DNA from 4 places in the Synechococcus sp. RC10B2 genome. Region 4 is predicted to be linked to each of the others. Evidence: riboswitches for the same ligand, from Rfam matches in the RefSeq annotation. Region 4 holds a riboswitch; each other region holds the start of a gene.

Region 1 (4,830 bases), on a different contig from region 4:
AGCCGGTGGAAGCGGAGGGTTGAGGGCAGAGGGATCCCGTGTTCTCTAGAATAGGGCCGGTGCCTGTGGAGTGTGCCCATGCCTGAGTCTTTGGCTGAGCAAAAGCTGGCCCTGTTGCGCCTGCTGGAGGGGGCTGACCGAGGCCGGAAGGTTTCCCCTGACCAGAAAGCCCAGATCTTGTCTCACATTGCTGCTTTGGAGGCGCTCAACCCCACCCCCAGGCCAACCTCTGTTCCTGAACAGTTGGAGGGGAACTGGCTTACCCTATTTACCACCAGCACAGACCTGCTGCGGCTGGCCCAGTTGCCCCTTCTGACCACCGGCGAGATCTACCAGTGCATTCGGGCCAAAGCTGGGCGGGTCTTTAACGTGGCGGAGATCCAGGGATCCGGCTGGCTGCAGGCTTGGCTGCCCCGGGGAGTTGTGGCGGTGGCGGCCCGCTTCTACCCAGAGTCGGAATGCCGGGTCAGGGTCATTTTCGAGCGCTTGGTGCTCGGATCCCAGGCCTTGATGAGCTACGAGATCGAGAGTTTTCTCGATTTGCTCGAGCGGGCTCCGGAGCGGATCCCGGCTATTCAAATCGATATCCGCCGCCGCGAGCCAACGGGTTGGCTGGATATCACCTATTTGGATGAAGACTTGCGGCTGGGTCGGGGCAGCGAGGGGAGTGTATTTGTTCTAAAGCGGGTCGGCTAGTCGGAGGATCCAGAGGACTCCGTTTCCGCCCTTTCGTGAGATGGGTTTTGGGTTAGGGTGGAGCTTATTTCCTGGAGAACTTGCAAGGCGCGGTAGGACTCTCGCAAAGTTTGCAGCTCCTGTTGAGTTTGCTCCAGTTGCCGGGCTTTTTGCTCCTGTAAGAAGCGCAGCCTTTGATTTTCGGACGCCGTGCGACGCAGAACGTGCTTGAGTTTCTGCTTCTGCTGCTGAAGCCGAGTCCGCCTCACCTCCAACTGCTGCAGTTGGATTTCTTGGAGTTCCAGTTCTATTTTCAGAGTGGCGACCTGCATCTGGAGTTGGCGAAGTTTTTGGTTGAGCTCTGGCTCTGGTGTGGGTTTTGCCGACTCAGGGCTTGGGGAAGAAGGTGATGACAATTCTTGTAGGGGCTGCAACTGTTGGGCCTTGGCCTGCGAAGCTTGATCCTGGTGCTGCTCGCCCTGCAGTCTTACTTGAGTGTGTTCGCTTACTTCGGTTTCAGTTTCCGTCTGCTGCTCAGCTTGATCAAGAATTTGTCGATCGCGGATCTGGGTTCGAGGATCCTCGTCAACCGACTGCAAAGGGAGAGAATCCTCCTCGGGTTGCCGAGGGTTGCCGCCATAATCGGCGGGATCAAAGGGAGACAGAGCCGCTACCAGCGAGGCCCGAAAATCAGTCCAGGAGCCCGACTGCAGACCCATCTGAACCACCCGCCAGGCCCCATAGGAGGCCCCAATTGCAGCCAGGAGCCCAGGGATCCCGGCCAAGGACAGGGAAACCTTGGGCAGGGTCGGCAGGATCTGATCCAGCAGGCCCACCACCAACGCGAAGACAAAGATCCCGCTCCCCGCGGCAGCGGCACCTGAGACCCAAGAGGAGCGGGAGAACATCATCGTTTCTGTTTTTTCGCTAGCAGAACCACCGGAGCAGGAGAACCAGAGGTCAGGTTCACAGATCGCCTGCCTGCATCTCAGTTTATCCCGCCGGCAGCCTCTGTTTCTCGCTTAGGGCACTTGCCAAGCCCGCTGGTGGTAGCTCTGCAATTCGGCCCAGGGATCCGCTGCTGCTGCGGGGGTATGGCCGTGGTTGTGGTGATGGTGAGAGTGATGGTGATGGGATCCGTGCCCATGGGAGTCATGGTCATGGTGATGAGTATGCCCCGCTCCCAGCTCTGCGCTCACCGCCAGGCGAAACTTGCAGAGGTGGCAGTTCATCAGGGTTTGGCCCTGGAGAGCTTCCTGCTCCAGTTGCTGCAGGCTGTGCAGCACCGCGTCCACAAGGCCCAATTCCGGCAGCATCAGCCAGTCGATCTCGGGGTATTGGCGTCGCCGTTCTTGCACCGCCGCCTCGATTTTTTTCACCAGCACCCCTGTAAAGAGAAAATAGGGCAGCACAACCACCCGGCGCGGCTGCCAAGAGAGGGCCCGCTCCAATCCCACGGGCAGGCGGGGATGGGTAATGCCGATAAAGCAAGTTTCCACAGCGGCAAACCCAGATCCTTCCCAAAGCAGCCGAGCCAGTTTACAGGCTTCGGCATTGGCCTCGGGATCGCTGGAGCCGCGACCCACAAACAGGAGCACGGTTTCTGCTTCTGGGATCCGCTGCGGTTGGGCGGCCATCAAAGCGGCCAATCGGTCTCGCAGCAGTTGCAGGATCTCGATGCGGATCCCCAACGGCCCACCGTAATGAATGCGCAACTGGGGATAGAGGGCCTGCAGGCGATCCAGTTCCATCGTCACATCGAACTTGTTGTGGCGCGCCCCAAAAAGCAGCAGCGGCAGGGCCACGATCTCCTGCCACCCTTGGGCCAAGCATTGTTCCACCCCCTGGGCAATACTGGGCTGGGCTAGCTCCAAAAAGCAGGAGATCACCGGCCGATGGGGGGTGAGGGATTGATAAACTTGGGCCAGCTCCAGAAAGGCTTGCTGCCCTTCAGGGTCACGGGATCCATGGCCGATGAGCAACAGGGGCAAGGCAGGAGAAGAAAACTGCCCAACCGCACGGGGAGGGGAAAAACTGAGGACATCCAACACAAAAAACTCCGTTCCTTGTGAATCGCAAGGGGTACAGGACAACGGCAGGTGGGTGTTCTGGCTGAGGGAGGGATCCCATCACAGTTGCGTCACAGTGGCGGACTTGCACCGCACTTTCCCCAGTCTGCCTGAGCCTTTTAGGTTAGCTTGCCGCTTGTCGTTCACCAAGCCCCCTGGGGGGGATGTCCTTGTCTGCCAGAAGATAGCCCTGAGGCATGAGCGGTACGGCAGACTCATGCTCAAAGGGCAGCAAAACTGTTGCCGCGCTAATCCCCCTTGCCCCTGGGAGAGGGCCTAACGCCGGCCTGCCGGTCTGTGGGCTCGAAAGTGTCGCAGGCGCAGGGCATTGGCGACCACCGAAACGGAACTCAGGGCCATGGCTGCCCCCGCCAGCATGGGGTTGAGCAGCCAACCGGTGAAGGGGTAGAGCGCCCCGGCGGCAATCGGGATCCCGAGCGTGTTGTAGATAAAGGCGAAGAAGAGGTTCTGGCGGATGTTGTTGAGGGTGGCCCGGCTGAGTTGAATGGCTGTGGCGACTCCCCGCAGATCCCCCGACATGAGGGTAATATCGCTGGCGGCCATCGCCACATCCGTACCTGTACCAATGGCGATCCCCACATCAGCTTCTGCCAGAGCCGGAGCATCGTTAATGCCATCTCCCACCATCGCCACCCGCCGTCGCGGTTGTCTTAGGCTGCGTATGTAAGCTGCCTTCTGATCCGGACGGACTTGGGCAATTACCCGCTGAATGCCTGCTTGCCGAGCAACCGCTTGGGCCGTAGTGGGGTTATCCCCGGTTAGCAGGATCACCTCTAGACCCATCTGTTGCAGCTGTTGCACTGCCTCAGGAGAGGTGGGTTTGAGCGGATCGGCAATGGCCAACAGCCCCACCAGACTCTGGGATTGCGCTACGCCGATCACCGTTTTGCCCTGGCTTTCCCAATTCTGAACCCGCTCTGACCAAGAGGGATCCCAGGGGATCCCCATCTCCTGTAGCCAGCTCAGCCGACCGATGCGAATCCACTGATCTTCCACCCAAGCTTCTGCCCCACTGCCTACCCTTGCCTGAAAGTGCCAGGCAGGAGGGATCACAATTTTTTCGGCTTCGGCTTTCTGCACCACCGCCTGGGCCAAAGGATGTTCCGAGTGCCGCTCCACTGCCGCTGCCAGGCGCAACACCGTCAGGGGAGAGGAGCCATTAGCCCAAATATCGGTGACAGTGGGACGACCTTCGGTCAGGGTGCCGGTTTTGTCCAAGACCACCGTGCGCAAGTCGTGGGCCAATTCCAGGCTGTCGGCACTTTTCACCAGGATCCCCAATTCCGCCCCTCGTCCCACGGCCACCAGGATCGAGGTGGGGGTCGCCAACCCCAGCGCGCAAGGGCAGGCGATGATCAGCACCCCAATTGTGTTCACCAAGGCCAGTGTCGGGTTATCGGCCAGCACCCACCAGAGCACAAAAGTTAGAACTGCCACCCCAATCACCGCCGGCACAAACCAGGAGGTGACCCGATCCGCCAACTGTTGAATCGGAGCTTTGGATCCCTGAGCTTCCTGCACCAAGCGCACGATCTGGGCCAGAACTGTGTCTTTGCCCACCCGCCGCGCTTCCATCACAAAGCTGCCCGTCTGATTCAGCGTTGCCCCAATCACCTCATCCCCCGCCGATTTGACAACAGGCAGGCTCTCGCCGGTCACCATCGACTCGTCGAGGGTGGAGGATCCCTCTAGGATTACCCCATCCACCGGCACCTTCTCGCCGGGGCGCACCCGGATCCGATCCCCCACCTGCACTTCCCGAATCGGAATATCCTGCTCCACCCCATGGCGAATTACCCTTGCCGTTTTCGGTTGCAGCCCGATCAGCTTGCGAATGGCCTCAGAGGTTTGCCTTTTGGCCCGTTGCTCCATCCACTTGCCCACCAGAATCAGGGTGGTGACCACCGCCGACACTTCGTAATACACATCGGGATGCAGTCCCTGCCGATGGAAAGAGTCGGGGAAAACCGTTGGGAAAATGGAATAGAAGAAAGCCGCGCTCGTCCCCAAGGCCACCAGCGTGTTCATATCCGCTGAACGCCGTTGCCAAGCGGCCCAAGCGCCT
Region 2 (4,830 bases), on a different contig from region 4:
ACGCTCGGCGCGTCGGGCGTCGGTTGGGAAGTGTGGCTCAACGGCACAGAGATCACCCAGTTCACCTACTTCCAGCAGGTCGGCGGTATCGAGTGCGACCCCGTGTGCGCCGAAATCACCTACGGTCCCGAACGGCTCGCGATGCTCTTGCAAAAGAAAAACAGCGTCTGGGAACTGGAGTGGAGCCGCGGCATCTCCTACGCCGATGTGGACTACCAAGCCGAACTGGAGCATAACTACTACAACTTCGAGCATGCCGACACCGAGATGCTCTTCAAACTGTTCGAGATGTACGAGGCGGAGAGCGCACGGATTGCCGAACTGGGCTATGTGCATCCCGCGTTTGACCTCGCACTGAAGTGTTCGCATATCTTCAATCTGCTCGATGCGCGGGGCAGTATCTCGGTCACGGAGCGGGCGAGTTATATTCAGCGCATTCGCGCCCTCTCACGGGCGTGCTGTCTCAAGCACCTCGAAAAGCGCGAGGCGGAGGGCTTCCCGCTGCTGCAAAAAGAGTGGCGCGTCGGACTGAAGGGGAAGTAGGCATCCCCCGAATCGAGGTATAATAGCCTTGTGAACGGAGAGACGCTTATGCGACGCATCGGATTTGGTCTGTGCAGCGCGCTGCCGCTGTGAACAGCGACCGCCTCGTGGACGATGCCGACCTGCAGGAACGGTTGAAAGCGGATGGAGGGGTCGGAACTTCGAGGTTCCGACCCCCATTGGTATCGAAATTGGGCTATAATAGGGTAGGTGAGCGCACGATGGAGCCGTATTGTGAGTATTTATCGGCAGACGAATTGGTGTTGCGGGCGCAGCAGGGGGACGAGCGCGCGGCGGAACAGGTGCTGACGCTGTTCCGTCCGCTAGCGCAGAGCGTGGCGGGACGGTTCTTTGTGCCCAGTTATGAGCCTGAAGATATGTGCCAAATTGCGCTGATGGGGCTGTGGCGCGCGGTGCTGTGTTTTGACCCGCAGCGCAAGGCGGGCTTCGCGGCGTTCGCGCGGGTGTGCATTCGACGGCAGATTCTCTCGGAACTGAAGCGGGCGCAACGGTGGGCAGTGCCTGCAGTCAGCCTGTCGGACGAAGCGGATGGACAAGCGTGGCTGGAGCAGTTGCCTGACCCGCGCCAGAACCTCTACGAGCAGCTCAGCGAGCGCGAGACGGCGCAACGGCAGCGGGAGTTCCTCACGACGCAGCTCAGCCCGCTGGAGACGCAGGTGGTCGCCTTGTACCAGCAGCAGCTGACCTATCGCGAGATTGCCGAGCGGCTGGGCTGCTCGCCGAAAGCGGTGGACAACGCGCTGGCGCGCATCAAGCGCAAGGCGCGTCGGCGCAGCCGCGAGTGTCGCTGAACCGAGCCTATCCCCGAACCGCCCACACGACGCGCATCGCGCCTGTGTAGTCGCGCTCAATGCGGGGCTGGGCGAAGCCCCACACAGGCAGCTGCTCGGCTAATAGCGGCGCAAGGCGCGGGCTGGTCTCAAACGCGAGCAAGCCGCCTGAACGCAACGCCCAACGCGCGCCCTGTGCAATCCGACGATACGGGCGCATCGGGTCGTCCGCAGGAACCAGCAGCGCGCCTTTTGGCTCGTAGCGCGTGATTTCGGGCTGAAGCGCGTCCCACTCGTCGGGCAGCACATACGGCGGGTTGCTGAGCACCGCGTCCACCGCGCCTGTGCGTAGCCCGCGCAGCCAGTCGCCTTGCACCAACATCAGGCGCGACTGTAGCCCCAGCGCGCGGCGGTTCGCCTGCGCCAAGCGCAGCGCACGCCGACTGCGGTCAGTCCCAAGCCCACGCCAGTGCGGGGCGTGCGTCAGGCACGCCAGCGCAACGGCGCCCGTGCCTGTGCCTGCATCTACGAGGATTGGTGAGCAAGAGACCCCCCCCTTCAGGTTCCCCCTGCGGGCAGGGGGAACCGAGTCGGGTCGGTTCCCCTCGCGAAGCGGGGGGAACCTTACGGAGGGGGGTAGGCTACCTGCCCACCCCAGAAACACCTCCACCAGCAGTTCCGTTTCGGGTCGGGGGATGAGCGCGCCGCGCCCGACGATAAGCTCCAGCCCGTAGAACCACGCGCGGCGCGTGAGGTACGCCAGCGGCTCGCGCGCGGCGCGACGGCGCGCCCAACACTCCAGTCGCTGCACCTGCCGCGCCGACAAACGCGCGTCGGGGTGGGCGATTAGCCGCGCACGCTCCCAGCCCAAGCACGCTGCAATCAACGCCTGCGCCTCCCGAAGCGGCTCGGATAGCCCCGCCGCCTGCAACCGCGCCCCTACCCGTGCAATCGCCTCGCGAACGGTCATCGGCGCGGTATAATACCTCCGCTTCGGCAAACGAGTTCGCGGCGGCTGAATGTACGGGAAGTCGGTGCAAATCCGACGCTGACGCGCAGCGGTGACTGGGGACGAACGCGACGATATGCCACTGGCTTCGGCTGGGAAGGCGTCGCCAGTAGAACGATCCAGAAGCCCGAAGACCGGTTCAGCCGTGTCTCGCTCGTTTCGCCTCGCGGGTTGGGCGAAAGAGCGCGCGTAAGCACTCGCCTGCGGCTGGACGCCTCCAGCGGCGGGCGCTGCTACGCAAGCCTTCGTCCCGACCACAGAGCGCAACGCCTATGTGGAGGGATGAACCGATGCGATACACACACCAAACGCGCCGCAACAGCGGCTTCACGCTGATTGAACTGCTGGTCGTGATTGCGATCATCGCCATTCTGGCGGCGATCTTGTTCCCCGTGTTTGCTCAGGCGCGCGAAAAAGCGCGTCAGACCTCGTGTTTGAGCAACCTGCGCCAAATCGGAACCGCAGGCTTGATGTACGCCCAAGACTACGACGAGCGGCTGTTCCCCATCGCCTACGACGACTGGTCGCACTACTGGTGGGGCTATGTGGATCGCCAGAACCAGCGACTGGACACGCAGCGCAGTTTCCTGTATCCGTACATGCGCAACGCGGAGATTCAGGCGTGTCCCTCGTTCCGCGAGAGTCGCGCCTACCAGTACGGGTTGCTGGGCTATGGCTACAACTATGTGTACCTCAGCCCGATGCAGCCGCCGACCTACACGCCGATAGCGGTCGCGCTGGCGCAAATCAATAGCCCTGCCGAGACCGCATGGCTGGCAGATTCGGCGCAGTGGCGCACTTGGGGCGCAGGCGCGCCCGCCTTCGAGGGCACAGGCTTCCTCGAACCGCCCTCCTACAACAATCCGACCTTCCACGGGCGGCACAACAGCATGGGGAATGTGCTGTGGTGCGATGGACACGCGAAGGCGTTCAAGCCCGTCCTGCGCACGGAGGCGACCTACGAACCGCACCGTCGCTATAATCTGGGCAACATCGATCGCGACGGCAACCCCCAGACCGACGAGCTGATGGACTTGGAGTAGGGCAGCGTCTACTTGTGGAGTGCGGACGCCAGCGCAATCGCCTGCTCGATGGGGCTCAGCATGACCTGTCCCTTGTCGGGCAGGCGATTGGCTTCACTCAGCACGACGACCCCTGCGCGTCGAGCGTGCGCTTCGGGCAGCAGCGTCTGCAGCCGTTCCGCCTCGTCGGGCAGCAGGGCGACCTCGAAGGCGTCGCGGGTGCGCCAGAGCGCGAGAATCGCCAACGGCGCGCCATACGCCGCCAGCCCGATTGCGCCGATTTGCCCCTCCTGACGCGCCAGTTCCAACGCCTCCAGCGCACCGCTCAGTTGCATTTCGTTTGGCGTCTCGTGCAGGCTTAGGAAGTAGTAGTCGATGTGCGTGCGTCCGACGGCGCAGAGCGTCTCGATGATGTGCGACTGCAGGAGGTTCGCCGCGATGCGGGCGTCGGGGGCGTGCAGCAGCAGGTTCGTCGGCGTCGCGACAGCGATTTGGAGCCGATTCGCCCGCTCGCGCAGGAACCGCCCCCATAGGGCGGGCGCAGGCGAGATGTCGAGCGTCTCAATCGGCGAGGCGAGCAGCGCGTCCATCAAGCGTTCGGCGCGCGCCTCCGCCGAGCCGTCGCCCGTGAGATGCCCCCGCGCCCACACGGGGAACACATACCGATTCGTGCGTCCCAACAACACTTGGCTCATGGTTGGATTCGCGCCAGTGCCTGAGTGTACCCTGCGTAGGCGAGCGGTTGTGCAGGGTCGTAGTCGCCGCCGAGCGTCTGCAGCAGTTGCAGGGCGCGTTCCCGCCAGCGCGTATCGCCAGAGGCTTCGGCGTACTCGTACATCGCCAGCGCGAGCAGCGCGTTGTCGGCGGGCAGGTCAGCGTCGTCGCTGCCGACGCGCACAGGCACGACCTTGAAGTTGCCCCACTGCTTGCTCTGCGAGGCGTCGTAGAAGCCGCCTGTCGGGTCGGCGTAGTCGCGCCAGACGCGCTGCAGCAGTTGCTCGGCGAGTTGCAACGCGCGCGGGTTGGGTTGCAGGCGATGCACGCGGACGGCGGCGCGGGCGACCAGCGCGAGGTCAGGCATCCAGTCGCTGTTTGTGCGCGTCGCGCTGCGGTACAGGTCGCCGCGCAGGGTGCGCATCGCGCGCAGCGTCTCCAGCACGCGCGGGGCGGTCTGACGCGCCCAGTGCGCCTGCGGGTCGAGCGTCCCGAAGGTCTCAGCGTAGTCGGCCAGCGCGAGGATGGCATAGGCGTTCGCGTCCGCGAACAGCGTCGGGTCGGTTTGGGGCAGCCCTTTGCCCTGCGCGATGGCGATGCGCAGTTTCGGCGGGGCGAGCGCGGCAACAAAGCCCGCAGGTCGCTCGCGATAGAACTGCGTGCGCAGCCCGTCCGCCAGTTCGTGCGCAACGCTGCCAAGTTCGGGGTCAAGGCGCGCGGCGCGGCTATAGAGGCTTAGCAGGCGGGCATG
Region 3 (4,830 bases), on a different contig from region 4:
TTGTAACCATCCACTGCACTGTCAAGACCAGCGCTAAGACAGGGGTTGAAATGGAAGCTCTCTGTGGTGCGGCAACAGCAGCGCTGACAATCTATGACATGTGCAAGTCGGTGTCGCCCCATATCTGCATCCAGGAGACCCGCCTAGTAACTAAGTCCGGCGGCAAAAACGCCCTCCTGGAACGTCCCCTCTATGGCTTGGTGCTCACAGGGGGACGTAGCAAGCGCATGGGTCGCGATAAAGCGCTGCTGAACCCTTTTGGCAAACCCCACGCCGCCTATCTCTATGAACTGCTGCAGCCCTACTGCCAGCAGGTTTACTTGTCAGCGCGTGCCGGTCAGTGGTCGGGCACAGCTCTAGAGCTCTTGCCCACACTACCAGATCTAGTAGAAAGCGTTGGCCCGATCAGTGGCCTATTGACTGCCTTGAATACTCATCCTGAAGCTAACTGGTTGGTTGTTGCCTGTGATCTACTGAACCTTCGGTCAGAAACAATCCAAAAGCTGCTGGATCACTACCAAGCCGAAACAATCGCGACTTGCTATGTTAACCCCGAGCGCGGCTTCCCGGAAGCTCTTTGCGCCATCTATACTCCTCAAGCTGCAGCGGTACTAGAAAGGGCTTACGCGGAAGGGGTGTACTGCCCTGTGGAAATCCTCAGCAGGCAGCCCTGCACCCTAGTTACCCCCAACCATGAGGTCGAGCTCATGAACGTCAATACCGCCGAGGAGTATGCCACTTTCCAATCAGTTTGGGGTAGTTGCAGCCATGGTAACTCAATCTGTCCTAAGTAAGACCGTAACAATTCAATATGTAGCAGTGCTGCGGGAACAGGCTCAGCGGAGCAGCGAAGTGCTGCAAACCAGTGCAGCAAACTACCTAGAGCTCTATCAGCAGCTGCAAGCAAAGTATGGATTTTCGCTAGCAGCGGAGGACGTTAAGGTTGCTGTCAATCATGAGTTCTGTGACTTGACTAGGCCGATAGATGAAGGTGCCTTGGCAGTTTTCATTCCACCAGTTTGTGGGGGCTAAATGCTGCGTTTTCTAATTGTGGATAGCACCATCCAGCCAGCTGAACTCAGTCGTTTGCTCGTCAATAACACAGCGGGTGCCTTAGTAACCTTCGAGGGCTGGGTACGCAACCACAGCCAGGGCAAACCTGTTCTCAGCTTGGAGTACGAAGTCTACGAGATCCTTGCCCAGAAGGAGGGCGAGAAGATCCTCCGAGAAGCCCACGCCAAGTTTGGCCTCTGCGGTGCTGTTGCCTGTCACCGCCAGGGTCATCTTGCAATTGGTGATATTGCGGTTTGGGTTGGTGCTACAGCTGAACATCGCGGCGCCGCTTTTGCTGGAGCACGTTACATCATTGATGCAATCAAGGAGCGCTTGCCCATTTGGAAAAAAGAGTACTACTGGGGTGAGCCGCCGCGTTGGGTTTTGTGTCAGAAAGCAAAGCCTTTGTTCCAGCAATTCCATAAGAACGCTATTGCTCGGCAGCCTTGCGGCGATACCCCCTAGCCTCTCTGCTAGTATCAGTGAGGTACCTGACCTGGGGCTGTAGCTCAGCCTGGATAGAGCAAGCGCCTCCTAAGCGCTAGGTCGGCGGTTCAAATCCGCCCAGTCCCGCTAAAACCAGTGATAGGATAAAGTCTACTGTCGGTTCTGACGGGGATCAGCCGTCAGAGGCAACGGGGAAAGTGCAGTGAGAATCTGCCGCTGTCCCGCAGCTGTGAGCCGGTTTTGGACTTGGGATCCCTAGTTCGTTGTTGCAAGAGGCCTTGAGACGCAAGCCAGCCCCTCCAAAACTGAGCAAGTCAGAATGCCCGCCGGCGGTTTTTCCACAGTTCACCATATCTGCGAGGTACAGATATGCTCCCCATTTTGACGTTAGCCCGTTCCCGTCTCGAAGTTTTTTCATCGGCCTGCTTACGGATTTTCGACGCTCTCGGATCGTAGGCACTCAGTCAAAAGCGCGGACAAGAGAGCTGAGCAGTTAGCTCAGGGGCAGCTAGGAGGACGGTTGCTCGCTTTGGTTGCACAAAAGAGTCCTCTGGGCATCCCCCTGTGCAGAGTGGGCAAGCCGCCAGGGTGAAGGAACGCCTTGACAGCTCCGGCAGGTTTCCTGGCCTAGGGAAAACCTTCTGCCGGGATGCCACCGATAGGCATGTCGGCGGCCATCTCTTGCTGCCTAGGTTGGATGACAACTGGCGGCAACCTCAATTACCGAATTCGATTCAGGACAAGGTACCTTATGGCCATTGAAACTCAAACCCTAGGCTATGCCCGCATGGGCAAGCGCCGCGAGCTGAAGAAAGCCCTGGAGGCCTTTTGGGGCGGCACCCTGGAGGCGGAAGCCTTGTTGGCGACGCTGCAGGATCTGGAGAGTCAGGCCTGGCGAACCCAGCGACAGGCCAACCTCGACCACATTGCCGTAGGAGATCAAACCCTCTACGACCACGTTTTGGACTGGGCCACCTGGCTGGGGCTGATTCCCTCCCGGTTTCAGAGCTTATCAGGCCTGGAGCGCTACTTTGCCATGGCGCGGGGGCAGGAGGGGCTGCCGGCCTTGGAAATGACCAAGTGGTTTGACACCAACTACCACTACTTGGTGCCGGAAATTGAGGCCGACGCGATCCCTCAGGCCCATTTCGACGACTTCCTGGCCACGGTGCGACGGGCGCAAGGGATCCTAGGAAACCGCACCAGCCCCGTCCTCCTCAGTCCGGTTACCCTTCTTGCTCTAAGCCAGCGCTCTGGCGAGTTGCGGGGGGATCTGGAGAAGCTGCTTCCTCTCTACAGAGAACTCTTGCAGGAGCTGCAGCGCCTGGGGATCCGGGAAGTGCAAGTCCATGAGCCCATCTTGGTGACCAGCGAAGGCAAAAGTCTTCAGGAAGCGGTGGAGCAGACCTACCGCTGGCTTGCAAGCGTGGGGATCCCTCTCCACCTGGTTACCTACTTTGACGACTTGGGGGAGACTTACCCCTGGGCGGTGGAGCTTCCGGTAGCTGGCCTCAGCCTCGACTTCACCCGCGGCCACAACCTGGAACTGGTCAGAGCCCACGGCTTCCCCGCCGACAAGATCCTGGGGGCGGGGGTAGTGGACGGGCGCAACGTCTGGCAGATCCAGCCCAAAGCCGTTCTGGCCACTCTGCAAGAGCTGCAAGCCCTAGCCCCCAACCTGCGGGTGCAGCCTTCTTGCTCGCTCCAATTTGTGCCCCACGACGCTGCTCTGGAAACCCACCTGCCAGAGCCTTTGCGCAATGTTCTCAGCTTTGCCGAGCAGAAGCTGGCCGAGGTGGTTCTGCTGGCCCGCACCCTCAACGGCGAAGACACCGCCGCCCAGCAGCAGGAGCTGGAGCAGCAGTGGCAGGCCTTCCAGGACTTCAATCCCCCCAACTCTACAGTGCGCCAGGCCTTGGCCAACCTGACGGCGCAGGACTTCCAGCGCTCCCTTCCCTACGAGCAGCGTATAGGCCGGCAGGTCAAGCTGCCACCGCTGCCGACCACCACCATCGGCTCTTTTCCCCAAACCCCCGAAGTCCGGCAGTGGCGGGTCAAGTACAAAAAGGGCGAGATCTCCCAGGCCGAATACGAAGCTGCCATCGACGCCGAAATTGCCAAGTGCATCCGCATCCAAGAAGAAATTGGCCTGGATGTGCTGGTGCATGGTGAGTTCGAGCGCACCGACATGGTGGAATACTTCGCCCAACAACTGCAGGGCTTTGCCTTTACCGAGCACGGCTGGGTGCAGAGCTATGGCAGCCGCTGCGTGCGTCCCCCCATTCTCTACGGCGACGTGTCTCGCCCTCGCCCCATGACGGTGCGGGAGTTCAAGGTGGCCCAATCTCTGACTCAAAAGCCGGTCAAGGGGATGCTGACAGGGCCGGTAACCATGCTCAACTGGTCCTTCCCCCGCGTTGACGTTTCCCGTCGCGAGCAGGCCCTGCAAATTGCCCTGGCCCTGCGGGCAGAGGTGGCCGACTTGGAAGCTGCCGGAGCCGCGATGGTGCAGGTGGACGAGCCAGCGCTGCGAGAGGGGCTGCCCTTGAAAAAAGAGCGCTGGCCAGAATACTTAAGTTGGGCGGTGGAGGCCTTCCGCCTGACTACCGCTGGCGCCAAGCCCGAAACCCAGATCCACACCCACATGTGCTACTCGGAGTTCGGGGACATCATCGAGCACATCGAGCGTCTGGATGCCGACGTCCTCTCCATCGAAAACAGCCGCAGCAGCAACAAAACCTTGCTGCAGATTGCCCAAGCCGGCTATCGCCACCAGGTAGGCAACGGCGTTTACGACGTTCACAGCCCGGCGGTGCCCGACACCGAGCAGATTCTCCGGCAACTGCGCCTGGGAGTGGCCCACTTGCCGCTAGAGCAAACCTGGGTCAACCCCGACTGCGGCCTAAAAACCCGCCGCTGGGAGGAAGTGATCCCTGCCCTGAAAAACATGGTGGCAGCCACTCAGCGTCTAAGGGAGGAGCTCCAGGCCACCTAGCCCCCGGCAAGGTTGCTCAGGCCAGCGTCTCCTCCGCGGGCAACCGTGCGGCTACGACACTCCTAGGCCGCCTTGCGGCTGGCAAATAGGGCAAGATGAGAGTGGGGCTTTGCTCCGCTGGATCAACGGAGGCCAGAAGGGATCCCCGCTGTGTCTGTTGCCACCGCAGCAACAATCATCAATTGCCATCTCTAGCCATCTCAAGGTAGTTCTAATGAATCCAACACTCTGGGTTTTTTGGGGCCTAGTCCTGCTCCTAGCTATAGGATTGGGAGCCTACCTGTTGACCGCCCGCAAGTACCGCTCTCCTGAATCGGTAGCCCGCGCCTACGACG
Region 4 (4,830 bases):
TTTCCCCCAAACGCAAATCTAAAGCCGCTTCCAGGCCGGTATATTCGACCAGCCCGATATTTTCATAGGTTCCCCGGCGCGGCCCAAGGCTGACAAAGGTGATGCCATCGCGGATGCGGTTGTGGGCAAAAGTTAAGCGCAGCAGGCCAAAATCTCCCAAGGTTTGATCCAGGCCGATGTCCAAGCTCTCCCCTCGCTCTGGGCGGAGATTGGGGTTGCCATCCACTTCAAAAAAGCCGCGCAGCCGAAAGAACAATTCCGAGATCAAGGGGGTGCGAAAGCTGCCGGCGTAGCTGGCCCTCAAGGTAGTTCCCTCGGCAACTGCCCACCGGATCCCCACAGCCGGCGAGGTGGCCGAGCCGTTGGCCAAACTGCTGAAGTCCTGACGGATGCCCAGGTCGAGGTGGAACTGGGGATCCGGGCTGTAGTCCAGGCGGGCAAACAGGGCCCCCTGGTTAACCGTATCGTCGTAGTTGATATTGGCAGAACCCCTGGCAAAAGAAAAAGTCGTATTGCGGGCTGAGATAGAGCGATAATCTGCCCCCAAAACTCCCTCTAGGTTTTCGCCGGCCTGCCAAGCATATTGAAGCTGGGATCCCCAGCCATTGCGCAAGATGACGTCGCGGGATCCCTGGCTTTGCGGAGCGCTGAAGCGGTAGTTGAGATCGTCCAAAAAGACTCTTGCCTGCAGGGATCCTGTTTCCTGAGTCCACAGCCAACTGAGATCCAGCAGCAGATCGTTGGTGTTTTGCTCTGCGTCGGGAGAGGGAAACTCTACACTGCCGGGCACGCGAAAGGCTTTGTTGAGGTAGAGGGCGTTGGCTGTTAGGACTTGATCTTCGGCCAGTTGCCAGGTGAGCTTGGCCTGCAAGTTGTGGTACTCCACCGCCGAGTTTTCCCGCCTGCCTGACTTGCCCAGCCGCTCAATGGCAAAGGGAAAGTCGTTGTTACTTTGCAGACGGCGATAGCTGAGCACCCAGCCCAGATCCTGGGCTTGGCCGCGACTTTGGATCCCTTGCTCATTGAGACCGTAGCTGCCGACCGCCGCTTCCAGCACCGTCTCCGTTTCTGGCTGCGGCTCCACCGTGACGATGTTGATCACGCCGCCAACGGCGTCTGAGCCGTACAGGGTAGAGCCGCCGCCGGGGGAGACTTCAATTCGCTCGACGACATCGGTGGTGATTTGCGAGAGGTCAAACCCCCCGAAAAAACCCAGATCGTTGAGAGGGCGGCCATCCAAGAGCACCAATACCTGCGCCGTTCGCGCCCCTCGCATGAATTGAGAGCTAAGAGCTCCCAACTGAGTTCCCGCTGTGCCATCGCTGAGGATCCCGGGCAAGTAGCGCAGGGCTTCCTGCACCGTCCTTGCCCCTTGCTGGCGCATCTGCTGGCGGGTGATGACATAGACTGGGCGGGAAGACTCTCGCAGCAGGCCGGGACGGCGAAACGGGGTGGTGACGGGTTGATTCAAAATCTCGGCGCTGAGGCCGGTATCCAAGATTGCCTGCCCCCAGGCCGGGATCCCCAAACTCAAGATCCCCAGCCCAAGGCTGAGACATACAGTTACTTTCATCCGGTTGCTCCTGCTTCCGTGCGACGCGGAAGGGCTAAGCTTTGAGCCAAAGCCGCAGGCGGGCATCCTGACTGAGGGCCTCAGCCCATCACAGTTGCGGCACAGCGCCGGATTTGCACCGGACTTTCCCCATTGCTTGCCCTGGCTGATCCCCAGGACAACCTGACGGCACGGCTTTCCTCCCCATTGCTCTGGAAAAAGCCGTGCTAGGCATCATACATTCCCTGCTGGGGAGTTCCTATCCTGCCGGGGGGGATCCCTGGGCAGTGAGGTCAACGGAAGATCATCTCCGCCACCGCGTCAAAGCCGGCGTCCAACAGCCGATCCAAGACTGACTGGGCCTGGCTGCGGCTGTCGTAGAGGCCGGCCTGCAGCACCCTCCTGCCGTTGAACACGGTCTCCACCGCTTCGGGGACGAGCTGCCGCAGCCGCTGCAAATCGTCGCTGCCCTTGGGGGTCACCAGCACACGAAAGCGGGTGGCCGACTCTGCTGGGGCTACCGCCGGTTCTGGAGCCGCGGCAACGGGAACAGGGGGGGTTGTTGGGCTGCTGCCCGCTTGTCGGCGAGCCGGGGGTGGCAGGAGGGTAGTAATATCCGTGAGAGGAGCCACAGATTGCTGGCGGACGGGAGTGGCAGGAGCAGGCTCAACCGGTTGGGCAGGCGTGGTGGAGCCATCGGGGGTGAAGGGGACGGCAACAAACTCCTGGGGTTGAGCGCCTGCCGGCTGAGGGGGGGCACTGGGCAAAATGCGCCCTCCCGATCCCGCTGCAGGAGGGGGAACGGGGGCAGTCGATTGGGGCACCGTCACCACCGGCAAGGTGGGAGAGGCCGCCGCCGGCTGGGGATCCCTGCTGGGAGCCGGAGGCTCGGCCTGCGGAGTTGTGGGCAGCGTCAAGCCGCCTGCCGCAATGGGTGGCGGGGCGTTGCTGGGCAGCGCAGCCACCGTGGTCTGGCCGGCCAGATCCAGTTCCCCTTTGGTTTTGCCTGCCAGTTGGTTGCCGTTGGCGTTGAGGCGCAGACTGCGGGTGGCGTTGAGGATGTCGTACTGGCCGTTGCCCTCAAAAATGTTGTTGCCCGGATCCGAAGCCGTGCCCAAATCTGGCTGGGCGGTGGTGATAGCTGTCAGGCCAGTCTCCAGGTTGCGGGCAATGAGATTGTTGCGCAGGATGGGACGGGCGCTGCCGCCGACCACAATGCCGGTGCGGTTTTGCAGGATGCGGTTGTTGCGCACAATCGGCGCCGAGCGCTGGTCGATGGTGAGGCCAAAGCCGGTCTCTTGGAAGAGGTTGTTGACAATGGTGGGCTGGGAGGTGCCCAAGACGGAGATGCCGTTGGCCCCGTTTTTGTAGAAGCGGTTGCCTTCTATCCAGGGGTTGGAGGCGCCGGCGATGAAAATGCCGTCGTGGATGCTGCCCACAAAGCTGTTGTTGAGAATGCGTGGGGAAGCCGATTCTACCCAGAGGGCGTAGCCGCGCCGACCCTGGTTGCGCAGGGTAACCCCCCGCACCTCTGAGCCGGTCTCTGCCAGCAGGGCAACGTTTTGCCGGGCCAAGGTCGGGCTCATGTAGGTGCCGCCGCCATCGATCAGGTAGCCCTCTCCCAAGGTGGACTCGTCCCCGCGCAAGATAAGGCCGGCCTTGAGGCGGATGGGGAAGACTTCGCCGCTTTCTGCGCTGTACACCCCCGGCAGAAGCTGGATGATGCTGCCGGCTGGCGCCCGGCTGATGGCATGGGTGATGGTCTTGAAGGGGTTGTTGCGGGATCCATCCCCTTGGGTATCGCTGCCATTGGCGGCATCCACAAAAATGGCGGGGCGGTCGTCCGGCAGCGGCGGCGCTTGGGGCAGGGCCTGCTTCTCCAAAAGGCCGGTGTCCAGGGAAGTTTGCGCCCAACTGGGATCCCTTCCTGCCGCCAGCAGTAAGCTGGTGCTCAACAGCAAAGAGGTGGCCAGTCGCGTCAGCGTCGCGGAGCCGTGACGCTGCAACCGCAAGTCAGGCAGGACTGCTGTAAATTGGTGTTCGCCGGATTTCTGCAGACGGATGAACGATAAGGAAGAGATCATAGGAGTCATCCCCACACCAGGCTGGGCCAGACAAGGAAGGAGGGTCGAGGCTATCCTACCAAACCTGACAGGCAGGATCCTGCCCTCTTCCCCAACTCCAAATACGGACTGACGCAGGCTTCTTTTTGTAGATCCAACGCTACCCCTAGAGTATACCCTTGCCATGACCGACGAAGCCCTTGCCCGCGAAGGCTCCTCCCAAGAGTTGCCGCTGGCTTCCCTCTCGTCTGGGCGCCCCCTGCTCAACCTGCTGTTGTTGGGGATCCCAGCCCTGCTGCTGCTGCTGGGCCAGTGGGCAGGGCAGCCGGCCCTGGGCTGGGGGGCGGTGCTGGCTTGGCTGGGCCTGGCCGGCTGGTGGGGGCAGCCGCTCTGGGTGCAGATCGGGCGCGACCTCTGGCAGTGGCTGACCACCTGGCCCAGCCTGGGGTGGGCGGCAGCAGCTCTCGGCTTGGCGGTGATGGGAGGATTGGTCTGGAGTGGAGCCTTCTCGGCCCTGGGATCCCTGAGCTGGGAGGCCATCGGGGCTTTGGGCGAGGTGTTCGGGGCTACAGGTCAGATCCTGATCGCCCTCCTGGCCGCCTACATCGCCTGGCGGCAGTACGTCATCTCCCGCGACCTCACCATCCAGCAGAACATCATCACCCAGCAGCAGACCATCGACGCCTACTTCGAGGGCATCTCCAACCTGGTTCTCTCCCCTGACGGGCAGTTGGACGACTGGCCCCTGGAGCGGGCCATTGCGGCCGGGCGCACGGCGGCGCTCCTCAACGGCGTGGATCGCTTTGGCAAAGCCAAGATCCTGCGCTTCCTCTCCACCGCTAACTTGCTTAGCCCCCTGCGCCGCGACGAACACCTGGGCCGGCCCATCCTGGACGGCAAAGGCGGCTACCAGCGGGATCGCCTCAACGGGATCCGGGTGGTGAATCTGGGCACCATGCTGGAAGGGGCCGACCTGCATGGCACCCTGCTGCGGGGGGTGGACTTCAGCGAGGCCAGCCTGGAAAGAGCCAACCTGCGGGATTGCGACCTCAGCCACACCAACCTCTGCGGGGCCAACCTGCGCAATGCCGACCTGCGCGGCGCCGATCTCTACCGCGCCCTCTTGTTTGTGGGATCCCTGCAGACGGCTTCTCCGGCTCAGCCAGGAAAAAAGCCCGATTTTAAAAGCGGGGCCTACGCCGGCGCCATCGTGGC

What was found. Region 4 has a riboswitch for cobalamin ahead of NW855_RS00450 (TonB-dependent receptor). Riboswitches for the same ligand answer to the same signal wherever they lie in the genome.
Region 1: linked by a shared signal. The riboswitch ahead of NW855_RS10355 (sirohydrochlorin chelatase) and the one ahead of NW855_RS00450 (TonB-dependent receptor) in region 4 are both predicted to bind cobalamin.
Region 2: linked by a shared signal. The riboswitch ahead of NW855_RS06570 (prepilin-type N-terminal cleavage/methylation domain-containing protein) and the one ahead of NW855_RS00450 (TonB-dependent receptor) in region 4 are both predicted to bind cobalamin.
Region 3: linked by a shared signal. The riboswitch ahead of metE (5-methyltetrahydropteroyltriglutamate--homocysteine S-methyltransferase) and the one ahead of NW855_RS00450 (TonB-dependent receptor) in region 4 are both predicted to bind cobalamin.

Annotation. Positions count from the first base shown of each region.
Region 1 covers NZ_JANSHO010000070.1:15,708-20,537, reverse strand. Annotated here, with positions in the region: gene NW855_RS10370 (L-threonylcarbamoyladenylate synthase) at 1-23, shown strand, start outside; gene NW855_RS10365 (PAP/fibrillin family protein) at 79-696, shown strand; gene NW855_RS10360 (hypothetical protein) at 693-1,586, opposite strand; gene NW855_RS10355 (sirohydrochlorin chelatase) at 1,698-2,726, opposite strand; cobalamin riboswitch at 2,756-2,892, opposite strand; gene NW855_RS10350 (heavy metal translocating P-type ATPase) at 3,021-4,830, opposite strand, start outside.
Region 2 covers NZ_JANSHO010000053.1:29,057-33,886, reverse strand. Annotated here, with positions in the region: gene glyQ (glycine--tRNA ligase subunit alpha) at 1-543, shown strand, start outside; gene NW855_RS06580 (sigma-70 family RNA polymerase sigma factor) at 765-1,355, shown strand; gene prmC (peptide chain release factor N(5)-glutamine methyltransferase) at 1,363-2,304, opposite strand; cobalamin riboswitch at 2,320-2,501, shown strand; gene NW855_RS06570 (prepilin-type N-terminal cleavage/methylation domain-containing protein) at 2,634-3,386, shown strand; gene NW855_RS06565 (hypothetical protein) at 3,395-4,060, opposite strand; gene NW855_RS06560 (DUF255 domain-containing protein) at 4,057-4,830, opposite strand, start outside.
Region 3 covers NZ_JANSHO010000079.1:16,465-21,294, reverse strand. Annotated here, with positions in the region: gene moaC (cyclic pyranopterin monophosphate synthase MoaC) at 1-794, shown strand, start outside; gene NW855_RS12600 (MoaD/ThiS family protein) at 733-1,032, shown strand; gene NW855_RS12595 (molybdopterin synthase catalytic subunit) at 1,033-1,518, shown strand; tRNA gene NW855_RS12590 (tRNA-Arg) at 1,552-1,626, shown strand; cobalamin riboswitch at 1,641-1,846, shown strand; gene metE (5-methyltetrahydropteroyltriglutamate--homocysteine S-methyltransferase) at 2,252-4,495, shown strand; gene NW855_RS12580 (methyltransferase domain-containing protein) at 4,710-4,830, shown strand, end outside.
Region 4 covers NZ_JANSHO010000005.1:14,337-19,166, reverse strand. Annotated here, with positions in the region: gene NW855_RS00450 (TonB-dependent receptor) at 1-1,573, opposite strand, end outside; cobalamin riboswitch at 1,613-1,754, opposite strand; gene NW855_RS00445 (DUF1565 domain-containing protein) at 1,846-3,636, opposite strand; gene NW855_RS00440 (pentapeptide repeat-containing protein) at 3,800-4,830, shown strand, end outside.